3 regions of the Streptomyces sp. NPDC050121 genome follow, and region 2 is predicted to be linked to each of the others. Evidence: riboswitches for the same ligand, from Rfam matches in the RefSeq annotation. Region 2 holds a riboswitch; each other region holds the start of a gene.
What was found. Region 2 has a riboswitch for thiamine pyrophosphate ahead of thiO (glycine oxidase ThiO). Riboswitches for the same ligand answer to the same signal wherever they lie in the genome.

Region 1 (7,058 bases), on a different contig from region 2:
TTCGGCTCCCGGGTGCCGGTCGGCTCAGCGTTTGCGTCGCCTGCCTCGGCCGCCACGGCCCGGGGCGGGACCCGCGGCCGTCGCTCCTGCCGTAACCCCCGTAGCCGCCGGATGCGTCTCCGGGGCCAGGGCGGGGGCCGTCGCGGCGCCCGGACGGTCGGCGGAGACCACGAGGGCGGCCAGGGCCGTCGTGACGGGCACGGAGGCGACCAGGCCGATCGACCCCACCAGCGTGCGCACGATCTCCTCGGCGACCAACTCACTGTTGGCGACGGCGCCCACACTGCTCTGGGCGATCGAGAAGAGCAGCAGCAGCGGCAGCGCGGCACCGGCGTAGGCGAGGACGAGCGTGTTCACCACGGACGCGATGTGGTCGCGGCCGATGCGGATGCCTGCCCGGTACAGCCCGCGCCAGCCCATCGACGGGTTCGCCTCATGCAGCTCCCAGACCGCCGACGTCTGGGTGACCGTCACATCGTCGAGGACACCGAGCGAGCCGATGATGATGCCGGCGAGCAGCAGACCACTCATGTCGATCGACGGGTACAGCCCGTGGATCAGGCCCGTGTTGTCGTCCGTGTTGCCCGTCAGCGCGGCCCAGTCGATGAACACCGAACCCAGGATGCCGATCAGCAGCAGCGAGATGAGCGTGCCGAGCACCGCGACCGAGGTGCGGGCCGAGAGACCATGACACAGATAGAGCGCGATCAGCATGATGGCGCTCGCTCCCACCACCGCCACGACCAACGGGTTCGAGCCTTGCAGGATCGCGGGCAGGACGAAGAAGTTCAGCAGCAGGAAGCTGATGGCCAGTGCGACCAGCGCCATGACGCCCCGAAGCCGCCCGACGACCACGACGGCGACCGCGAAGATGAGGGCGAGCACGGTCATCGGGACGCGGCGGTTCACGTCGGTGACCGAGTACTGCAGGTCCTTCGGCGCGGAGGGCTCGTAGGCGACCACGACCTTCTCGCCCTGTTCCAACTGCCGTGACTGGTCCGGCTGGACGATCTCGGTGAACGTCCGACCCTTGTCCTTACCGGTGTCCACACGGATCGTGGCCTTCTTGCAGGATCCGCTCGCCTGCTGCTGTGCGGAGGATCCCTCGGCCGTGGAGGTGTCGCCGGTCGGTGTCTCGCGCGAGGCGTTCACCGACGCACAGCTCACGCTCACGACCTTGGTGACCGTGGCCTGCTGGGTCTGCCGGTCGAAGCCGACCCCCGTGCGCTCGTGCGCCGGCGCGCCACCGGGCCACAGCACCACGAGCCCGACCACCACGGCCACGCCGAACGGGATGAGGATGGCCGCGATGACCTTGCGCAGGTGCTGGGAGACGGGGGCCGCAGGGCCATGGCTGTGACTGTGCCCGTGACCACCCCCGGAACCGTGCCCATCTCCGGGCCCCGGTCCGGGCCCGTTGCCGGAATCGTGACGTCGCCCGTGCCCGTGCTCCCCGTGGCCGTGTCCGTGTCCCCCGTGCCTGTGCCCGTGCTCGTCGCCCGGGCCATGTGCCTGGCCGTCACCAGGTCCCTCGCCAGAGCCGTGCCTGGTGCCGTTTCCGGGACCGTTCCTGGGGTCACCGCCATGACCATGGTCGGGATTCTGCCCATGACCGTGCTCGCCGCGCCTGCGGCCGTATCCGTACTCGGGGCCGGCGCCGGCCCCGTAGCCGGTGCCGACGCCGGTGTCCGCGTCGGAACCGTCGCGACGGCCGTATCCAGGACCGTATTCAGGTTCGTACCCGTACCCTCGCCCGTTGCCGCCTCCCGCCTGGTTCCCCGGGCCGGGGCCTCCGCCGGGGTCCTGCGCCCGGCTCCTGGGGGTTCCACCGCGCCCCAGCCGACCCAGCCCGCCCAATCCACCGGCGTACCCCGGTCCGTGATCTGGGTACTGCCCGTGATCACGCTCGCCATCGTGACCGCTGTGGACATCGCGGTCGTTCCCGGGGCTGTTTCCGGAGCCGCCGCCAGGACCGGGGCCACTGGCGGCGCCGTTTCCGGAGCCCGGCCGACGGGGCGGCTCGGGGGGCGGGTACGGGGGCTGGTGTGTCGTGGTCACCGACCGATCATCGCAAGAACGACAGGGGCCCTCTGTTCACCGCGCCCGAATTGACGCTAGCGTGGAGGCACCTTTGCACACGCGGGAGCTCGGAGCACCGGGCTGAGAGGGCGCTGACCTCCGTCTTAGCGGTGTTTCACGTGGAACGTCTCTCGATTCGAGTGATGTTTCACATGAAACGTCGGCAGGCGGTAGCCGCTGCGTCGACCGCCGAACCTGTTACCGGGTAATGCCGGCGTAGGGAGTAGGTCTCATGACCAACAAGGACACACGCACGCCTGCCTTCACGCAGAACGCGACCAGCGAAAAAGAGGTCGACGCGAATACCGTGGAGGCCGGGAAGTCCATCGGCTGGCACAAGGGCTACGTCGAGGGCACTCGCCCCGACCTGCGGGTGCCGGTCCGTCAGGTGCACCTCACCAACGGGCAGTCGGTCACGCTGTACGACACCTCCGGCCCGTACACCGATCCGCTCGCCGACACCGATGTCCGCAGGGGGCTGTTGCCGCTGCGCGAGAACTGGATCATCGCCCGCGGGGACACCGAAGAATACGCGGGCCGGCCGGTCCGTCCCGAGGACGACGGCCTCAAGCACACGTCGCCGCGCGGCGGTCTGCGCAACCTCGACGCGGTCTTCCCCGGGCGGCCGCGCCTGCCGCGTCGCAGCAGGGACGGCGCGGCGGTCACCCAGCTCGCGTATGCGCGCCGGGGGGAGATCACGCCCGAGATGGAGTTCGTGGCCATCAGGGAGAACGTTTCTCCGGAGGTCGTCCGCGAGGAGATCGCGGCGGGCCGCGCGGTGTTGCCGGCCAACGTCAACCACCCGGAGATCGAGCCGATGATCATCGGCAAGCGGTTCCTGGTGAAGGTCAACGCCAACATCGGCAACTCGGCGGTGACGTCCTCCATCGAGGAGGAGGTGGAGAAAATGACCTGGGCGACCCGCTGGGGCGCCGACACGGTCATGGACCTGTCCACCGGCCGGAACATCCACACCACCCGTGAGTGGGTGCTGCGCAACTCCCCCGTCCCGATCGGCACGGTTCCGCTCTACCAGGCATTGGAGAAGGTGGACGGCCGGGCCGAGGAGCTCACCTGGGAGATCTACAAGGACACGGTCATCGAACAGGCCGAGCAGGGTGTGGACTACATGACGGTCCACGCCGGTGTCCGCCTCCCGTACGTCCCGCTCACCGCCAACCGGAAGACCGGCATCGTCTCGCGCGGCGGCTCGATCATGGCGGCCTGGTGCCTCGCGCACCACAAGGAGTCGTTCCTTTACGAGAACTTCGAGGAACTCTGCGAGATCCTCGCCGCCTACGACGTCACGTACTCGCTGGGCGACGGGCTGCGGCCGGGTTCCATCGCGGACGCCAACGACGAGGCGCAGTTCGCCGAGTTGAGGACGCTCGGGGAACTCAACCGGATCGCGAAGCGTTTCCATGTACAGACGATGATCGAGGGCCCGGGACATGTCCCGATGCACAAGATCAAGGAGAACATCGACCTTCAGCAGGAGATCTGTGATGAAGCTCCGTTCTATACGCTCGGCCCTCTGACGACGGACGTCGCGCCGGCGTACGACCACATCACCTCCGGCATCGGTGCCGCGATGATCGCCTGGTGGGGCACGGCCATGCTCTGCTATGTCACGCCCAAGGAACATTTGGGCCTGCCCAACCGTGACGACGTCAAGACCGGCGTCGTCACCTACAAGATCGCCGCCCACGCAGCCGACCTCGCCAAGGGGCACCCCGGTGCACAGGAATGGGACGACGCGCTGTCCGACGCCCGCTTCGAGTTCCGCTGGGAGGACCAGTTCAACCTTGCCCTCGACCCGGACACGGCACGGGAGTTCCACGACGAGACACTTCCGGCCGAGCCGGCGAAGACGGCCCACTTCTGTTCCATGTGCGGGCCGAAGTTCTGCTCGATGAAGATCAGTCAGAGCATCACCGAGCGGTTCGGTGGTGGGGCGGCCGACGGGGCCTCGGCGGAGGAGATCGCCGAGGGGATGCTGGAGAAGTCGAAGGAGTTCGCGGCGAGCGGCAACCGGGTCTATCTGCCACTGGCCGACTGACAGACCATCTGCCTGCCTGTCGGCCTGCCTGCCTGCCTGTAGGCCCGGCGTACGGCTTGCGCTCCCCTCGGCAAGGGTCGGCGGGGGCGCAAGCCGAGTGCCTATTCCGGCCGGTTCTCCGGGCCGCCGAAGTCCGGGCTCGTGTAGTCCGGGCTGCTGAAGCTCGGGCGGGGGCCCGTCGAACGGCCGTCGTCCGGGCTGGTGAAGCCCGGCCGGTCGTAGCCGATCTTCGGAAGGCGGCCTGTGACCGTCGGCGGGACCGGGTCGGTGTGCAGGGCGGGCGCCGCACCGGGGGCGGCGAGTGCCTCCCGGAGGAACGGCAGGATGCCGCGTTCCAGCAGGGCCTCCCGCCAGGCCTCCCTGGCCGCGGCGACCTCCTCGCTCAGCTCGCCGTACGGTTCGGCCTCCAGGGAGGGCCGGTTGCGCAGGGCGGCGAGCAGCAGCGCGACGGTGGCGACGAGGATCGCGGCCACGGCCACGGCACCGAACGCCCACCCGGCGGTGAGCATGGTCCTGGCGAACGCCTGGTCGGGGTCCAGCGCCCTGAGGAGGTAGCCCACGAGCAGGAAGATCACCGCGGCGGTCCCGGCGAGAACGGGGGTGAGGACGGCGGCGACGGCGCCCGCCCCGGCGGCCTCGGCGGCCTGGGCCGCCTCCCCCATGGTGGTGGCGAGCCCCATCGCGGTCGCGCCCGGCTCGGCGGAGCCGGTCTCGGACGTGGACGACGGGGTGGACGGCGCGGGGTGGCGCAGTTCCTCGCGGACCTTTATGTAGTGCTGGTACTCGGACGCCGCGGCCACCGTGATGAGCGCGGAGGCGTTGAGCGCCATGGTGCGCAGCTGTTCGGGGTTGAGCCGCTGCCCCACAGCGGCCAGTTCCGGGTGGTGTGGTGCGGAGCGCAGCGCCTCGTCGAGGATCCGCTCGTACTCCTGGCGGTCCTCGCTGTGCAGGTGCTGCGGAACGCTGTTCATGTGCATCCCCCGATGCTCCGTAGGGCTTGGGGCTCGCATGCCAACGAGCCGTCGGGCAGAAACGGAGGGGAGCCTGCTACGGATAGACCGATGGTAGAGCGGCGACGGCATGAGGTGACAGGGGGTTTGCCGAAATTGGCCGCTGGCCTGCGGCGTCGCCGAGGTGTCCGAACGGGGCCCTGGCCGGCCCCGGAACGCTCAGATATTCAGGGGAAGTTGCTGGACCAGCAGTTTTCCGGCCATCGTCACGCCACCGTCCATCGCGATGGCCAGCCCGTCGGCGTAGACGTGCGGTCCTTCGACGTGCGGACCGCCGTTGTCCTCGCCGTCCTCCGAGCCGACTTCGCCCAGCAGATAGGGAATTGGGCTGTGGCCGTGAACGATGCGGGTGCCGCCGTACGTATCGAGCAGGGAGCGGACGGCGTCCGCGCCGCCCTCGTCGCGGAAGGAGAAGCGCTTGGTGAACTTGCGGAACAGATCCCACACCTCGTCCGCGTCGTTACGCGTGATCGTCTCGCGGACGGTGTCGTTGACCGCCTCGATCGAGTCCCCGTAGTCGAGGTAGGCGGTGGTGTCGGAGTGGACGAGCAGGTGGCCGTCGACCTCCTCGACGGCGTCGAGGCGGGCCATCCACTGCAGGTGGTGGTCCTGGAGGCGGTCCATGTCGTACTTCTGGCCGCCGTTGAGCAGCCAGGCCGCCTGGAAGGTGGCGGTGCCCGCGCCGGAGTTGACGGGGGTGTCGCCGAAGCGCTTGGCGCCGAGCAGCAGCAGCTCGTGGTTGCCCATCAGGGCCTTGCAGTATCCGCCGGCCGCGGCGGCCTCGGCGGACAGCCGCATGACGAGGTCGATGACGCCGATGCCGTCCGGGCCGCGGTCGGTGAAGTCACCGAGGAACCACAGCCGGGCGGTGCCCGCGCACCAGTTGCCGGCGGCGTCGATCAGGCCCTTCTCCTGCAGTGCGGCCACCAGTTCGTCGAGGTAGCCGTGCACGTCGCCGACGACGAACAGCGGGCCCGGCCCGGTCGCGGGCAGCGGAGCCTGGACGGCCGCCGGGTCCACGGCCACCTGAAGGGTGTCACCGCGACGGTTGATGACGGGCAGATCGCGCTGGGTGGGCGTGTAGCCCTCCGGATGCTCCAGCGGCTCATCGAGGGGCGGCGCGGCGTTGCCGGGGTGCGCGCCGTGGTCGTACGGACCGGTCTCGTGGACGTACGCGGGCACCCGGAAGTCACGCAACGTCGCCGTCCGCTCCGCCTCGGGTCCCTGACCGGCCCCCTGAGTCATCAGACCCCTCCACCATCGCGCCGCATCTGCACTCTTCGGGCTGCCTGGTCGCAGCGGCCCGCGGTGCCGTGCGCCCATCATAGGAATGCGGATCGTGCCGTGTGATGACCCAGGGGTGGTGAATCGGAGCAAGGGACCTGTTCATCGCGGCTTTCGCCCCGATTGGGCCGGGCTTCGGCAGCCCCCACTCACCCGGCACTCACCGTGCCCACCCCCGCATCCCTCGCCCTAAGAGCGGCTCCGCCGGGTTGAGCGGCGGACCGTGCCGGCTGTGGGGAGTGTGATTTGGGAGGCTGGATGGAGGGGGTTCGGTGGGGTGGTGCGGGAAAGCCGGAATCCCGGCGGCTGGGTGAGGGCGTGTCTCGGTGGTGACCGCGGCGAGGGCGCGTCCGCCGGGTGGGGCGCGGCGGCTTCCGCACCAGGCGATGCGGCCGAAGCGGTGCGGCGGAGTGGATGCGGCCGAAGCGGTGCGGCCCAGGGGCGGGGCATTCGTCCGGAGCCGTGACGGTATCGGCCCATGTCGAAGCACCTTCGGGGGCTGGGCAGGAAGGCGGTGGGCGCCTTTTCGCCGCCACTTGAGGCGGGGGCGCCCCGTTCCCGCCCCCGCTGCGTGCTGCCTCGAGCGCCTCGGAGATGGCGTCCCACCATGCGGGTAGCCGCGATCA
Region 2 (7,058 bases):
GACGCCCGCGTGGAGCCGCCGGCGCCGTACGTCACCGACACGAAGTCGGGGGCGACGGCCTCGACCCTGCGCAGCGCGTTCCACAGGCTCCGCTCACCCTTGGGCGTCTTCGGCGCGGAGAACTCGAAGGAGTACGTCGTCTTGCCGGTCGCGAGGATGTCGCGCACGGTGCGCGCGCGGTCCGTCCTGGTGGATGCGGTTCCTAGGGCCATACCCGCAGGTTAGCCAGGGGTGGGCGGTCCCCCAACCGGATGGGGCAAATTTGCCCGAATTGTCGACTTGTTGTCCATCCCTTGGACAGCCGTGCGTCCACCGTGCGCTACGCGCAGCTCAGCCGCTTGGCGAACTCCGCGGCCGCGGCGCCGGGATCGTCGGCCTCCGTGATCGCCCGCACGACGACGACCCGGCGGGCGCCCGCCGCCAGCACCTCGTCGAGGTTGCCGAGGTCGATGCCGCCGATGGCGAACCAGGGGCGGTCGGCGCCCAGCGAGGCCGTGTGCCGGACCAGGTCCAGGCCGGGGGCGTGCCGGCCGGGCTTGGTGGGGGTGGGCCAGCACGGGCCGGTGCAGAAGTAGTCCACGCCCTCCTGGACGGCGGCGGCCTCGGCCTCCGCCTCGGAGTGCGTGGAACGGCCGATGAGGACGTCCTCGCCGAGGATCGCGCGGGCCGCGGGGACCGGCAGGTCGCCCTGTCCGAGGTGGAGGACGGCGGCGCCGGCGGCATGCGCGACGTCGGCGCGGTCGTTTACCGCGAGCAGCTTGCCGTGCCGGGCGCAGGCGTCCGCGAACACCTTCAGATGCTCCAGCTCCTCGGCCGCCTCCATGCCCTTGTCGCGCAGCTGGACGATGTCGACGCCGCCCGCGAGGACCGCGTCCAGGAACTCGGGAAGGTCGCCCTGACGGGTGCGGGCATCCGTGCACAGGTACAGACGGGTGTCGGCCAGGCGGCCGCGGGCGGTGTCGGGCATACGAAGTCCCCCCAGGGTGGTGGCGTACGAGGGCGGGCGAGCCCCCGTACGCCGGGTGATGGTGCGAATCCTCGGCTCAGACGGCGAGCGCCTGGGCGCGGCGCTTCACCTCCGTGCCGCGATTCTCACTCAGGGCCTGGGCCGGCGTGCCGGGCAGGCTCGGGTCGGGGGTGAAGAGCCACTCGAGCATCTCCTCGTCCGTGAAGCCGTCGTCCCTGAGCAGGGTCAGGGTCCCGGACAGGCCCTTCACCACCTTGTCCCCGTCGATGAAGGCGGCGGGAACGTGCAGCGCGCGGTTCTCGCCACGGCGTACGGCGATGAGCTGGCCCTCCTTGACCAGCTGCCGGACGCGCGTCACCTCGACATCGAGCATTTCCGCGATGTCGGGCACGGTGAGCCAGGCGGGGACGAGAGCATCGATCTTTGCGTCAATCTCGGTCACGGGAACAAGCCTGCCATCTGCCACTGACAGTCGGAAGCCGGGCCGGTCCGACCAGGTGCTCACGCGGAGGCCGTCGCCGCCTTCAGCGGGCGTGCCGGGTCCGCCAGAAGCCGTGGGTTCATGGGTGTGGCGGCCTCGATCAGCCGTCTGCCCTGGGCGAGGTCACGGGGGCGCCCCACGGCCAGCAGGGCGACCAGACGGTCCTCGCGCAGCCAGCACACCGTCCAGGCCGGTCCCGACGGATCGCCGCGCCACAGGGTGCGGTCGGCGCCGGTGTGATGGCCCGCGTACTGGACGAAGCGGCCGAACTGCTCGGACCAGAAGTACGGCACCGGGTCGTAGACGGCCGGGGGCTCGCCGGTGACCTCGCCGAGGATGTTCGCCGCGACCGTGCGCGGCCCCTGGAGGGCGTTGTCCCAGTGGTGGACGAGGAGCCGCTCGCCGTACCGGCCCGAAGGGAAGGAGGCGCAGTCGCCGACCGCGTACACGTCCGGCAGGGAGGTGCGCAGACAGGCGTCGGCCACGACCTCGCGGTGCGCGCCGAGCTCGATGCCGGAGCCGGCCAGCCAGGCGGTGGCGGGGCGGGCGCCGATGCCGACCACGACGGCGTCGGCGGGCAGCCGCGAGCCGTCGTCGAGGACGACCGCTCCGGGCTCGACGCGCTCCACGCGCGCGTGGGTGCGCAGGGCCGTACCGCTGTCGGCGTACCAGGCGGCCATCGGGGCGGCCACCTCGGCGGGCAGCGCCCCGGCCAGCGGCCGGTCGGCGGCCTCCACGACGGTGACCGCGCAGCCGGCCTCGCGTGCGGCCGTGGCGAACTCCGCGCCGATCCAGCCCGCGCCGACGACCACGACGTCGTGCTGCCGGGCGAGCACGGGCCGCAGCCGTTCGGCGTCGTCCAGGGTGCGCAGCAGGTGCACGCCGGGCACGCCCTCGGCGCCGGGCAGCCGGATCGGTTCGGCGCCGGTGGCGAGGACGAGGACGTCGTACGGGACGGGCCCGGCCTCGGTGTCCAGCTCGTGGTCGGCGGGGCGCAGGCCGAGGACCTCGCGGCCCAGGACCAGTTCGATGCCGAGGCCGTCGAAGTCGACGTCGAAGGCGGAGCCCTCGGACTTGCCGAGCAGGACGGCTTTGGACAGCGGTGGCCGGTCGTAGGGCTGGTGGGGTTCGGCGCCGATCAGCGTCACCGTGCCGTCGAAGCCCTGTTCGCGCAGCGCGACCGCGGTCTGCACCCCGGCCATGCCCGCGCCGACGACCACCACGCGCCGCCCGGCCGGGCCGCCTTCTTCCTGCCTGCGCTCACTCACCTGATCACCTTAGACAACTGACTATTCGTCAGTCAGCCGTCGTGTTCCGTGACCTGCTCCACAACGCTGGTGCCGCTGCCCGTCTGCGACTCCCACTCCCAGGTCTCCTCCAGGCGGACCCGCCCGTCGGGCAGCTCCACGACCGTCGACACGCAGTGCCCCGAGGACGTCGTCGCGTCCTGCTTGAGCTGGACGTAGCGGAAGTCGAGCCGGTCCCCCTGCCGGGTACCCACCAGATGGCCGCGTACGACGTCGCCGCCCGCGTAGTCCGCCCAGATCACGCCGTCCTGCTCGCGGTAGGCGAAGCGGGTGCGGGTGCCGACCTGGCCCGGGGCCTGGTCGGCGACGGGGGCGAGGACGAGACCGTCGAGCGAACGGGGCACGGGCGGAGGCTCCCTTACTGAGACATACGGCATCGGGCTAGGGTGGCCAACGTAGAGCACTCGCGGGAGCCCGGACGCACCGGGCTGAGAGGGAGGCTGGCGGCCTCCGACCGTACGAACCTGATCCGGGTCATGCCGGCGAAGGGAGGGGCTGGACGCCCATGTCGTCTCCACGTACGTCAGACGTCCTCGTCATCGGGGGCGGGATCATCGGGCTGGTCACGGCCTGGCGGGCCGCGCAGCGCGGCCTCGCCACGGCGGTGGTCGACCCGGAACCGGGCGGCGGGGCCGCCCAGGTGGCGGCCGGGATGCTGGCCGCCGTCACGGAACTGCACCACGGCGAGCAGACCCTGCTCGGCCTGAATCTCGCCTCCGCGCGCCGCTATCCGGACTTCGCGGCGGAGCTGACGGAGCTGACCGGCCACGACCTCGGCTACCGGCGGTGCGGCACGCTCGCGGTCGCGCTGGACGCCGACGACCGCGCCCATCTGCGCGAGCTGCACGCCCTGCAGCGGCAGTCGGGGCTGGCGTCGGAGTGGCTGTCGGGGCGTGAGTGCCGCCGTCTTGAGCCGATGCTCGCGCCGGGAGTTCGCGGCGGGCTGCGGGTGGACGGCGACCACCAGGTCGATCCGCGGCGGCTGGCCGCGGCGCTGGTGACCGCGTGCGAGCGGGCGGGCGTGGTGTTCCGGCGGGCGTGGGCCGAGCGGCTGTCCGTGGTGGGCGGGCGGGCCGCGGGGGTCGTCACCCGGGACGGGACGGCGCTGGGGGCGGGACAGGTGGTGCTCGCCGGCGGCAGTCTGAGCGGGCGGCTGGCCGGGGTCCCGCAGGACGTGCTGCCGCCGGTGCGGCCGGTGAAGGGGCAGGTCCTGCGGCTGACCGTGCCACGGCGGTACGCGCCGTTCCTGAGCCGGACGGTGCGGGCCGTGGTGCGCGGCAGCCAGGTCTATCTGGTGCCCCGGGAGAACGGCGAGCTGGTCGTGGGCGCGACCAGCGAGGAACTGGGCTGGGACACGACGGTGACGGCAGGGGGCGTGTACGAGCTGCTGCGCGACGCCCATGAACTGGTGCCGGGGATCACCGAGCTGCCGCTGACCGAGACGCGCGCGGGGCTGCGCCCCGGCTCCCCGGACAACGCGCCGCTGCTCGGGCCGACCGGCCTGGACGGGCTGCTGCTGGCCACCGGGCACTACCGCAACGGGGTGCTGCTGACGCCGGTGACCGGTGACGCGATGGCGCATGTCCTGGCCACCGGGGAGCTCCCGGACGAGGCCCGTCCCTTCACACCCCGGCGTTTCGGCGCCGCCGCACTCTCGGAGCAGCCCGCATGAACATCTCGGTGAACGGCGAGCGGCAAAAGGTCGCTCCCGGCACGGCTCTCGACAGCGTCGTACGGTCCCTGACGCCGGCGCCCTCCGGGGTGGCCGCCGCGCTCAACGAGACGGTCGTCCCCCGCGCGCGGTGGTCGGCGACGGCGCTCAGCGAGGGCGACCGGGTGGAAGTCCTGACCGCCGTACAGGGAGGCTGAGCGCCATGGCCGACGATTCCTTCGTCCTCGGGGGTACGTCCTTCTCGTCCCGGCTGATCATGGGTACGGGGGGTGCACCCAGCCTGGAGGTGCTGGAGCGGGCGCTGGTCGCCTCCGGGACCGAGCTGACGACGGTCGCGATGCGGCGCGTCGATCCCTCCGTGCACGGCTCCGTGCTGTCGGTGCTCGAGCGGCTCGGCATCCGGGTGCTGCCGAACACCGCGGGGTGTTACACGGCCGGGGAGGCGGTGCTGACGGCGCGGCTGGCGCGGGAGGCGCTGGGTACCGATCTGATCAAACTGGAGGTCATCGCCGACGAGCGGACGCTGCTGCCGGATCCGGTCGAGTTGCTGGAGGCGGCGGAGACGCTGGTGGACGACGGGTTCACGGTGCTGCCGTACACGAACGACGATCCGGTGCTGGCACGGAAGCTGGAGGATGCGGGGTGTGCCGCGGTGATGCCGCTGGGCTCGCCGATCGGCTCCGGGCTCGGCATCCGCAACCCGCACAACTTCCAGCTGATCGTCGAGCACGCGCGTGTGCCGGTGATTCTGGACGCGGGGGCCGGTACGGCGTCGGATGTGGCGTTGGCGATGGAGTTGGGGTGCGCGGGGGTGATGCTGGCGTCGGCGGTGACGCGGGCGAGGGATCCCGAGCGGATGGCGTCGGCGATGCGGGCCGGCGTCGAGGCGGGACGGCTGGCCCACCTGGCGGGCCGGATCCCCCGCCGCTACTTCGCCGAGGCGTCGTCCCCCACCGCGGGCCGGGCGGCGCTGGACCCCGAGCGTCCCGCCTTCTGACCACCGCCCCGCTCCCCCCGGCCTCTCCACCGCCCCGCTCCCCCCGGCCTCTCCTCGATCGCGTTACAGGTCGGCTGCAGTCAGGGGTGATCGGGCCGGAGGATGCGGTGGTGTCGGTCGTGGCTCGTACACTCGCCTGCGTGGACACGACCCTTCAGGACCCTCTGGTCGGGCAGGTGCTCGACGGCCGGTATCGCGTCGAGGCGCGGATCGCGGTCGGCGGGATGGCCACGGTCTACCGGGCCGTGGACACCCGCCTGGACCGCGTGCTCGCGCTCAAGGTGATGCACCCGGCGCTCGCCGCCGACGAGGTGTTCGTCGAGCGGTTCATCCGGGAGGCGAAGTCCGTCGCGCGGCTCGCCCACCCGAATGTCGTTCAGGTGTTCGACCAGGGTGCGGACGCGTCGTATGTCTATCTCGCCATGGAGTACATCGCCGGCTGCACGCTGCGTGACGTGCTGCGTGAGCGCGGGGCGCTGCAGCCGCGGGCCGCGCTGGACATCCTGGAGCCGGTGCTCGCCGCGCTCGGCGCCGCGCACCGGGCCGGGTTCGTGCACCGGGACATGAAGCCCGAGAACGTGCTCATAGGGGATGACGGGCGGGTCAAGGTCGCCGACTTCGGGCTGGTGCGGTCCGTGGACACCGTGACCAGCACCACCGGGGCCGTCCTCGGGACCGTCGCCTATCTCGCTCCCGAGCAGATCGAGCAGCCCGGCGCCGCCGATCCCCGCGTCGACGTGTACGCGTGCGGGGTCGTGCTCTACGAGATGCTCACCGGTGAGAAGCCGCACGACGGGGACTCCCCGGCGATCGTGCTCTACAAGCACCTCCACGAGGACGTTCCGCCGCCGTCGGCCCTCGTCCCCGGGCTGCCGTTCGAGCTGGACGAGCTGGTCGCCTCGGCCACCGCCCGCACACCCGACGTCCGGCCACACGACGCCGTCGCGCTGCTCGCGCAGGTGCGACAGGCGCGCGCCCCGCTCACCGAGGACCAGCTGGACGCGCTGCCGCCGCAGGCCGTCTCCGCCGGGCACGACATCGCCGAGGACCGGACGAGCGTCATCCCGCGCTCGCTGACAGTGCCACGGCCGCTGCCCGTCAACGAGGACGACACCGCCGCCGACGAGGCCGCCCTGAACCGGACCTCCCGGTTCCAGAGTCCGCCGCCCTTGCCGCCCCGGCGCCGTTCCGTGCGGCGGCCCCGGCGCGGGGTGCTCGCGCTCGTCACCGTGGCCCTGCTGGTGTTCGGCGTGGGCGCGGGCGTCTGGTACATCAACTCCGGGCAGTTCACCAGGGTGCCGGCGGTGCTGACGCAGAAGGAGGCCGAGGCCAGGAAGCGGCTGGAGGCGGCCGGGATCGAGGTCGGCAAGGTCCGGCACGAGTACAGCGACACCGTCAGGCGCGGCACCGTCATGGACACCGACCCCGAGCCGGGCGCCCGCATCCGCAAGCACGACTCCGTGACGCTCACCGTCTCCGACGGCCCCGAGATGGTGAAGGTGCCGGACGTGCAGGGCTCCCGGCTGGACAAGGCCGAGCAGCTGCTGAAGACGGACGGCCTGGAGCCGGGTCTGGTCACCCAGGAGTTCAGCAAGGACGTCATCAAGGGCTTCGTGATCAGCACGAACCCGCAG
Region 3 (7,058 bases), on a different contig from region 2:
CGGCCGTGTCGAAGGACACCCCCACGACGCCCCCGACCTCCGGCGCGTCCCGCAGCGCGCACGCCGCCTCCAACCTCGGTGCGCCCTCCGGCTGGAGATGCACGGCAACATGGGTGCCCCGGAAGGTGCGGGCGGCGACCGTGCAGCGCAGGCCCTCCTCCGCGCTCACCAGGCGCACCCCGGCGGGCCGGACGAGCAGCGTGCGCGCCCCCTGCCCGGACCCGGCCGGCACCGGCACCTTGCCCCACGGCGTGACCGCGACCTCCCCGGCGACGGTCGCCTCCACCACGTTGTCGAAGCCGAGGAAGCGGGCCACGAACGCGTCCGCCGGACGCTGCCACACCTCAAGAGGCGTACCGGACTGGGCGATCCGCCCGTCCCGCATCACCACGACCCGGTCGGCGAGCGCGAACGCCTCGCCCTGGTCGTGCGTCACCGCGAGAACCGTGGTCCCCAACCGGCCGAAGAGTTCCCTCAGTTCGACGACCAGCCGCTCCCGCAGCGACCGGTCGAGCTGACCGAGCGGCTCGTCCAGCATCAACAGCCGGGGCCGGGGCGCGAGGGCCCGGGCCAGCGCGACCCGCTGCTGCTCCCCGCCGGACAGCGCGGCGACGGCCCGCCGGGCGGCGCCGGGCAGTCCCACGAGGTCGAGCAACTCCTGTACCCGGTCGGCCTGTTCCTGCCGGGAAACCGCCCGCATCCGCAGCCCGAATGCCACATTGCCACCCACGTCCCGCTGCGGGAACAGCTGATGGTCCTGGAACATCAGCCCGAGCTCCCGTCGGTGCGCGGGCACGCCCGCCTGGTCGCGTCCGTCGAGCAGCACCCGCCCGGAGTCCAGGGGTTGCAGTCCGGCCACCGCCCGCAGCAACGTCGACTTGCCGCTGCCGCTGGGCCCGAGCACACACACCACCTCGTGCTCGGCGACGGCAAGATCGACGGCGTCCAGCACCGCCCGTCCGCCGAACCGCACGGTGGCACGCTCCAGTTCGAGCAGCCGCATCAGAACTCCCCCGTCCGGTCGGTCCGCAGCCGCTCCAGCACCAGCAGGGCCACCGCGCACACGATCATCAGAATCGTCGAAAGAGCCATCGCCTGGCCGTAGTTGAGCTCACCGGCCCGCCCGAGCAGTCGTGCCACGGCGACCGGCAGCGTCGGGTTGTCGGGCCGCGCGATGAACACGGTCGCCCCGAACTCCCCCAGTGACACCGCGAAGGCGAACCCGGCCGCGACCAGCAGCGCCCGCCGCACCATCGGCAGGTCCACCTCCCGCCACACCCGCCACGGCGACGCCCCGAGCACGGCCGCCGCCTCACGCAGCCGCTGGTCCACCGCCCGCAGCACCGGCAGCATGGTCCGTACGACGAAGGGCACGCCGACCAGCGCCTGCGCCAGCGGCACCAGGATCCACGTACCGCGCAGGTCCAGCGGAGGCTCGTCCAGCGCGATCAGGAACCCGAAGCCGACGGTCACGGCGGAGACGCCGAGCGGCAGCATCAACAGCGCGTCGAAGCCACGGACCAGCCGCCCGGCGTCCCGGCGGGTGAGGGCCGCGGCGGCCAGCCCGCCGATCAGCACCGCGATGGCGGTCGCGGCGATGGCGTACTGCAGGGAGTTACCGATCGCCTCGATCGGCGGAACCAGGAAGACATTGCCGTCGTCGCTGGTCAGCGCCCGGTAGTAGGCGAAGCCTGGCGTGTCCAGCGAGCGCTGCACCAGCACCGCGAGCGGCAGCACCAGCAGCACGGCGATCGTGGCGAGCACCCCGGCGAGCAGCGCCCACTGCCCGGTCCCACGCGGCCGGCGCGCCGTCACGGAGGCGTCCACGAGCCGCAGCGCGGTCTCCCGCCGTCGTACGGCGGCGGCGTGCACGGCGAGGATCGCGCCGACGGCCACGAACTGGACGATCGTGAGGACGGCCGCCGTCGACAGGTCGAAGATCTCGGAGGTCTGCCGGTAGATCTCCACTTCGAGCGTGGAGAAGGTGGGGCCGCCGAGGATCTGCACCACACCGAAGGAGGTGAAGGTGAAGAGGAAGACCATCAGCGCGGCGGCGGCGACGGCGGGCCCGAGGGCCGGCAGCGTGACCGTGCGCCAGGCCCTCAGCCGGGACGCGCCCAGCATCCGCGCCGCCTCCTCCTGCCGCGGGTCGAGCTGCGACCACAGCCCGCCCACGGTCCGTACGACGACCGCGTAGTTGAAGAAGACATGCGCGAGCAGGATCGCCCACACGGTGGTGTCCAGCCGTACGCCCCACAGCTCGTCGAGCAGTCCGCCGCGCCCGACGAGCGCGAGGAACGCCGTACCGACGACGACCGTCGGCAGCACGAACGGGACGGTGACGACGGCCCGCAGCACCTGCTTGCCCGGAAAGTCCAGCCGCGCGAACACATACGCGCCCGGCAGCGCGACCAGGAGCGTGAGCGCGGTGGACGCGAGCGCCTGCCAGGTGGTGAACCACAGGACGTGCCGGATGTCGGACTGCGCGAGCACGTCCCACAACCGCCCGAACTGCCAGCCGCCGTCCGTCTTCAGGCCGCGCGCGACGATCGCGGCGACCGGGTAGGCGAAGAAGACCGCGAAGAACGCGACGGGCACGGTCATCAGAGCGAGCCGCGCCGCCGCGCTCTCCTTGGTGCCCTTCCCGGGGGCGCCCTTCCCGGGGGTGCGCTCCCCCGGGGGCCTCTTCTCCAGGGCTACTTCAGTACGAGCGAGGTCCATGACTTGACCCACTGGTCGCGGCGGTCGGCGATCTTCGCCGGGTCCATGGTCTCGGGGTCCTTGGCGGCGGGACCGTACTGGGTGAACTCGGCGGGCACGGCCGCGCCCTTCACCACCGGGTACACGAACATGTTGAGCGGCATGTCCTCCTGGAACTTCTTGCTGATCAGGAAGTCGATCAGCGCCTTGCCGCCCTTGCCGTCGGCCGCGTTGTCCAGCAGCCCCGCGAACTCGACCTGGCGGAAACAGGTGCCGGTCGCGACGCCCGTCGGAGCGGTGGTCGGCTTCGGATCGCCGAAGATCACCTCGGCGGGCGGCGAGGAGGCGTACGACACGACGAGCGGCCGGTCCGCTCCCGCCTTCCTGCCCCCGGCCGAACCGGAGAACTCCTCGTTGTAGGCCTGCTCCCAGCCGTCGACGACCTTCACCCCGTTCGCCTTGAGCTTCTTCCAGTAGCCCTCCCAGCCTCCGTCGCCGTACTTCGCGGCCGAGCCGAGCAGGAACCCGAGGCCGGGCGAGGAGGTGGCGGCGTTCTCGGTGACGAGGAGGTTCTTGTAGGCGGGCTTCACCAGGTCGTCGAAGGAGGCGGGCGGGGTCAGCTTGTGCTCGGCGAAGTACTTCTTGTCGTAGTTGACGCAGATGTCGCCGTAGTCGACGGGCGTGACCCGGTGTTTGCCGGCGTCCAGCTGAAAGCGGGTCTCGACCTGCGCGAGCCCCTTCGCCTCGTACGGCTGGAACAGCCCGTTGTCGAGGGCGCGGGACAGGAGGGTGTTGTCGACTCCGAAGAAGACGTCGCCCTGCGGGTGGTCCTTGGTGAGGATGGCCTTGTTGACGGCCTGCCCGGCGTCGCCGTCCTTGAGGACCTTCACCTTGTAGCCGGACTGCTTCTCGAAGTCGGCGAGCACGCTCTTGGAGACGGCCCACGAGTCGTGGCTGACGAGGGTGACGGTCTTGGACTCCGTCGCTCCCCCGCCGCCGTCCGTCGACCCGCACGCGGACAGCGTGAGCAGGCCGAGCCCGACGGCCACGGCCACGATGGTCTTGTTCTGCACTGGATTTCCTCCTGGGGGTGACCAGGAAGAGACGCGGCCCTGCCCGGGTCCGCACGGAACGGACACCGGGCAGGGCGCAACAGCTCGAGTGATGACCGAACTTCCTACCCAGAATGACCTGGGCGAGGTTCAGAGGGTCTGCGGGCCTGGATGCCGCACTCTCAGCGCTGTGGCGCTCCCCTGTCGGAATATGAAGATATGTGTACGGCCTAAAGACTACCGCTCGGTGGCCGCGAGCTGACCGCACGCCCCGTCGATCTCCTGACCACGGGTGTCCCGGACGGTCACGGGGACGCCGTGCGCGGCGATCGCCTCGACGAACGCCTTCTCGTCCTCCGGCCGGGAGGCCGTCCACTTCGAGCCCGGGGTCGGGTTGAGCGGGATGAGGTTGACGTGCACGGGCTTGCCCCGCAGCAGCCGCCCGAGCCGGTCACCGCGCCAGGCCTGGTCGTTGATGTCGCGGATCAGCGCGTACTCGATGGACAGCCGGCGCCCGGAGCGCTCGGTGTACTCGAACCCGGCGTCCAGCACCTCCCGCACCTTCCACCGCGTGTTCACGGGGACGAGGGTGTCGCGCAGCTCGTCGTCGGGCGCGTGCAGGGAGATCGCGAGCCGGCACTTGAAGCCCTCGTCGGCGAACCGGTGGATGGCGGGCACCAGCCCGACCGTCGACACGGTGATGCCCCGCTGCGAGAGCCCGAGCCCGTCCGGCGCCGGGTCGGTGAGCGCGCGGATGGCGCCGACGACCCGCTTGTAGTTGGCGAGCGGCTCGCCCATCCCCATGAAGACGATGTTGGACAGCCGGGCAGGCCCCCCGGGCACGTCCCCGTCCCGCAGCGCCCGCATCCCGTCGACGATCTGGTGCACGATCTCGGCGGTGGACAGATTCCGGTCGAGCCCCGCCTGCCCGGTGGCGCAGAACGGGCAGTTCATCCCGCACCCGGCCTGCGAGCTGATGCACATGGTCACCCGGTCCGGGTAGCGCATCAGCACCGACTCCACGAGCGTGCCGTCGAACAGCCGCCACAGGGTCTTGCGTGTGGTCCCCTGGTCCGTCGACAGATGCCGGACGACCGACATCAGGTCCGGCAGCAGCGCCTCACGCAGCTTCTCGCGCGCACCGGCGGGGATGTCCGTCCACTCCGCCGGGTCGTGCGCGTAGCGCGCGAAGTAGTGCTGCGACAGCTGCTTGGCACGGAACGGCTTCTCACCGATCTCCGCCACGACCTCCTTCCGCTCGGCGGGCGAGAGGTCGGCGAGGTGCCGCGGCGGCTTCTTGGCTCCGCGGGGGGCGACGAAAGTGAGTTCTCCGGGCTTAGGCATGGCCTTACCAGTGTCGCAGATCGAATCGGGTGGCCCGGGCCGCCCGGATCCGGGTGCGGGGCGGCTACCAGTTCCGTTCGGCGGTGGTCTTGGCCGGGCCGAGGACCTCCACGTGGCCGTGATCGCCGTACAGGGCACGCCGCCAGTCGCCGAACACCTTCGCGGTGCGGTCCGCGCTGTCCTGCTCTCCCACACCGAAGTCGACCCGGACCACGGCCACGCTGCGGGCGCTGTCCGCGGGCACCCGGATGTGGACGCTCGTCACGTGGGAGGCGAGGGCTGCATCCGCTTTCGGGGCGTCCGTCGTGAGGTAGGCGCGGAATTCGCGGAGCATCGGGAACCAGCGGTGCGGACCGCTCGCAGGGCCGTCGGTGCCCTGGTCGTCGCTGGTGGTGTCGGGAAGGCTGCCCTGGTCGTCGCTCGTCTCGTCGGGAAGGTTGCTCTGGCCGTCGTCGGTGGTCTCGTCCGGGAGATTGCTCTGGCCGTCGTCCGTGGTCTCGTCCGGAAGACTGCCCTGGTCGTCGCTGGTCTCGTCCGGGAGATTGCTCTGGCCGTCGTCCGTGGTCTCGTCCGGAAGACTGCCCTGGTCGTCGCTCGTCTCGTCCGTCGCGGACGATCCCGGCCCGGACGTGGCAGCCGTTCGCTCCCCGGCGTGCTGCGTGCCGCAGGCGGTCAGCGGCAGGCAGCAGAAGGCAAGCACCACGGCGACGGGTGCGTACCGAGTCATCAACTTCATGTGTGTCCCCCTTCACACAGTGAGAGGGGGACACACAGCCGGGAGTTCCATCGAGCGGGGCGGGGCTACGCCATCCCGTGCTCCAGCCGGTCCTTCAGCAGCCGTTCGTTGTGCGGGAGCTCCTTGCGGACCTGTGCGCGGACGACGAGCGGGAGAAGGATCTTGCCCATGCCCTTGCCCTCGAAGTCGAGCTCCATCGTGACGCGGGAGCGGCGGCCGTCGTCGAGCGGAGTGATCTCGCCGTGGACATGGCCGCGGATGGGGCCGTCGACGCCCTGCAGACCCCAGGCGCGCGGTGGGTCGTACTCGGTGTACTCCATGGTCATCGGCACGTCCCTGCGGCCGACGTGCCGGGTGATCCGCAGCCGGGAGCCCACGCCCACCGGCCCGGGGTCGAGCGGCTCCGCCGAGACGGCGCTCTGCTGCCACTCCGGCAGATGGGACGGGTCGATGACATACGCCCAGACGTCCTCGGGGCTGCGGTCGACGTCGATCGAATCACGGAAGTCGGACATGAAGCCCGCCCCCTTCCAGGGAGATCCCCCCTGAGAGCCCGCACCAGAAATCGTCCCACTCGGCCGCCCCGGCGGCCACGGCAGCGGGCCCCCGCCCTGAGGTCAGGACGGGGGCCCGCACAAGCCGAAGAACGCGCTCGGGTCGGCCGGAATCAGCCTGGATCAGTCTGAATCAGCCGGAACCCACGAACAGCACGAGCAGCAGCCATACGACCGGAGCGGTGGGCAGCAGCGAGTCCAGCCGGTCCATGATGCCGCCGTGGCCCGGGAGCAGCGTGCCCATGTCCTTGATGCCCAGGTCCCGCTTGATCATGGACTCGCCGAGGTCGCCGAGCGTGGCGCTGGCCGCGACGGCGAAGCCGAGCAGCAGACCCTGCCACCAGGTCCCGTCGTCGATCACGAACTGCATGAGCAGCGCGCCGGCGACCATCGCGAACGACACCGCGCCGAGCAGACCCTCGCGGGTCTTGCCGGGGCTGATGCGCGGGGCGAGCTTGGTCCTGCCGAAGCGCCAGCCGACGGCGTACGCGCCCGTGTCGCTGACGACCGTCAGCAGCAGGAACGTCATGACGCGGAAGGCCCCGTCGTCGGCGGTGAGCATCAGGGCGACGAAGGTGGCCAGGAACGGAACGTAGAACGCGGCGAAGACGCCGGCCGTGACGTCCTTGAGGTAGCCCTCGGGCGGTTCCGTCATCCGCCAGACCAGCACCG

Region 1: another riboswitch for thiamine pyrophosphate. It lies ahead of thiC (phosphomethylpyrimidine synthase ThiC); the one in region 2 lies ahead of thiO (glycine oxidase ThiO).
Region 3: another riboswitch for thiamine pyrophosphate. It lies ahead of ACIBTS_RS10170 (thiamine ABC transporter substrate binding subunit); the one in region 2 lies ahead of thiO (glycine oxidase ThiO).

Annotation. Positions count from the first base shown of each region.
Region 1 covers NZ_JBITJV010000020.1:163,235-170,292, reverse strand. The annotation lists gene ACIBTS_RS28315 (YibE/F family protein) at 25-1,857, opposite strand; TPP riboswitch at 2,130-2,319, shown strand; gene thiC (phosphomethylpyrimidine synthase ThiC) at 2,312-4,138, shown strand; gene ACIBTS_RS28305 (hypothetical protein) at 4,240-5,115, opposite strand; gene ACIBTS_RS28300 (metallophosphoesterase) at 5,308-6,393, opposite strand.
Region 2 covers NZ_JBITJV010000049.1:10,626-17,683, forward strand. The annotation lists gene metF (methylenetetrahydrofolate reductase [NAD(P)H]) at 1-212, opposite strand, end outside; gene thiE (thiamine phosphate synthase) at 320-967, opposite strand; gene ACIBTS_RS42845 (Rv2175c family DNA-binding protein) at 1,044-1,409, opposite strand; gene ACIBTS_RS42850 (NAD(P)/FAD-dependent oxidoreductase) at 1,469-2,716, opposite strand; gene ACIBTS_RS42855 (hypothetical protein) at 2,749-3,099, opposite strand; TPP riboswitch at 3,152-3,263, shown strand; gene thiO (glycine oxidase ThiO) at 3,261-4,427, shown strand; gene thiS (sulfur carrier protein ThiS) at 4,424-4,624, shown strand; gene ACIBTS_RS42870 (thiazole synthase) at 4,630-5,424, shown strand; gene pknB (Stk1 family PASTA domain-containing Ser/Thr kinase) at 5,565-7,058, shown strand, end outside.
Region 3 covers NZ_JBITJV010000005.1:123,862-130,919, forward strand. The annotation lists gene ACIBTS_RS10160 (ABC transporter ATP-binding protein) at 1-1,003, opposite strand, end outside; gene ACIBTS_RS10165 (ABC transporter permease) at 1,003-2,604, opposite strand; gene ACIBTS_RS10170 (thiamine ABC transporter substrate binding subunit) at 2,697-3,773, opposite strand; TPP riboswitch at 3,857-3,965, opposite strand; gene rlmN (23S rRNA (adenine(2503)-C(2))-methyltransferase RlmN) at 3,990-5,096, opposite strand; gene ACIBTS_RS10180 (hypothetical protein) at 5,161-5,832, opposite strand; gene ACIBTS_RS10185 (SRPBCC family protein) at 5,898-6,347, opposite strand; gene ACIBTS_RS10190 (phosphatidate cytidylyltransferase) at 6,520-7,058, opposite strand, start outside.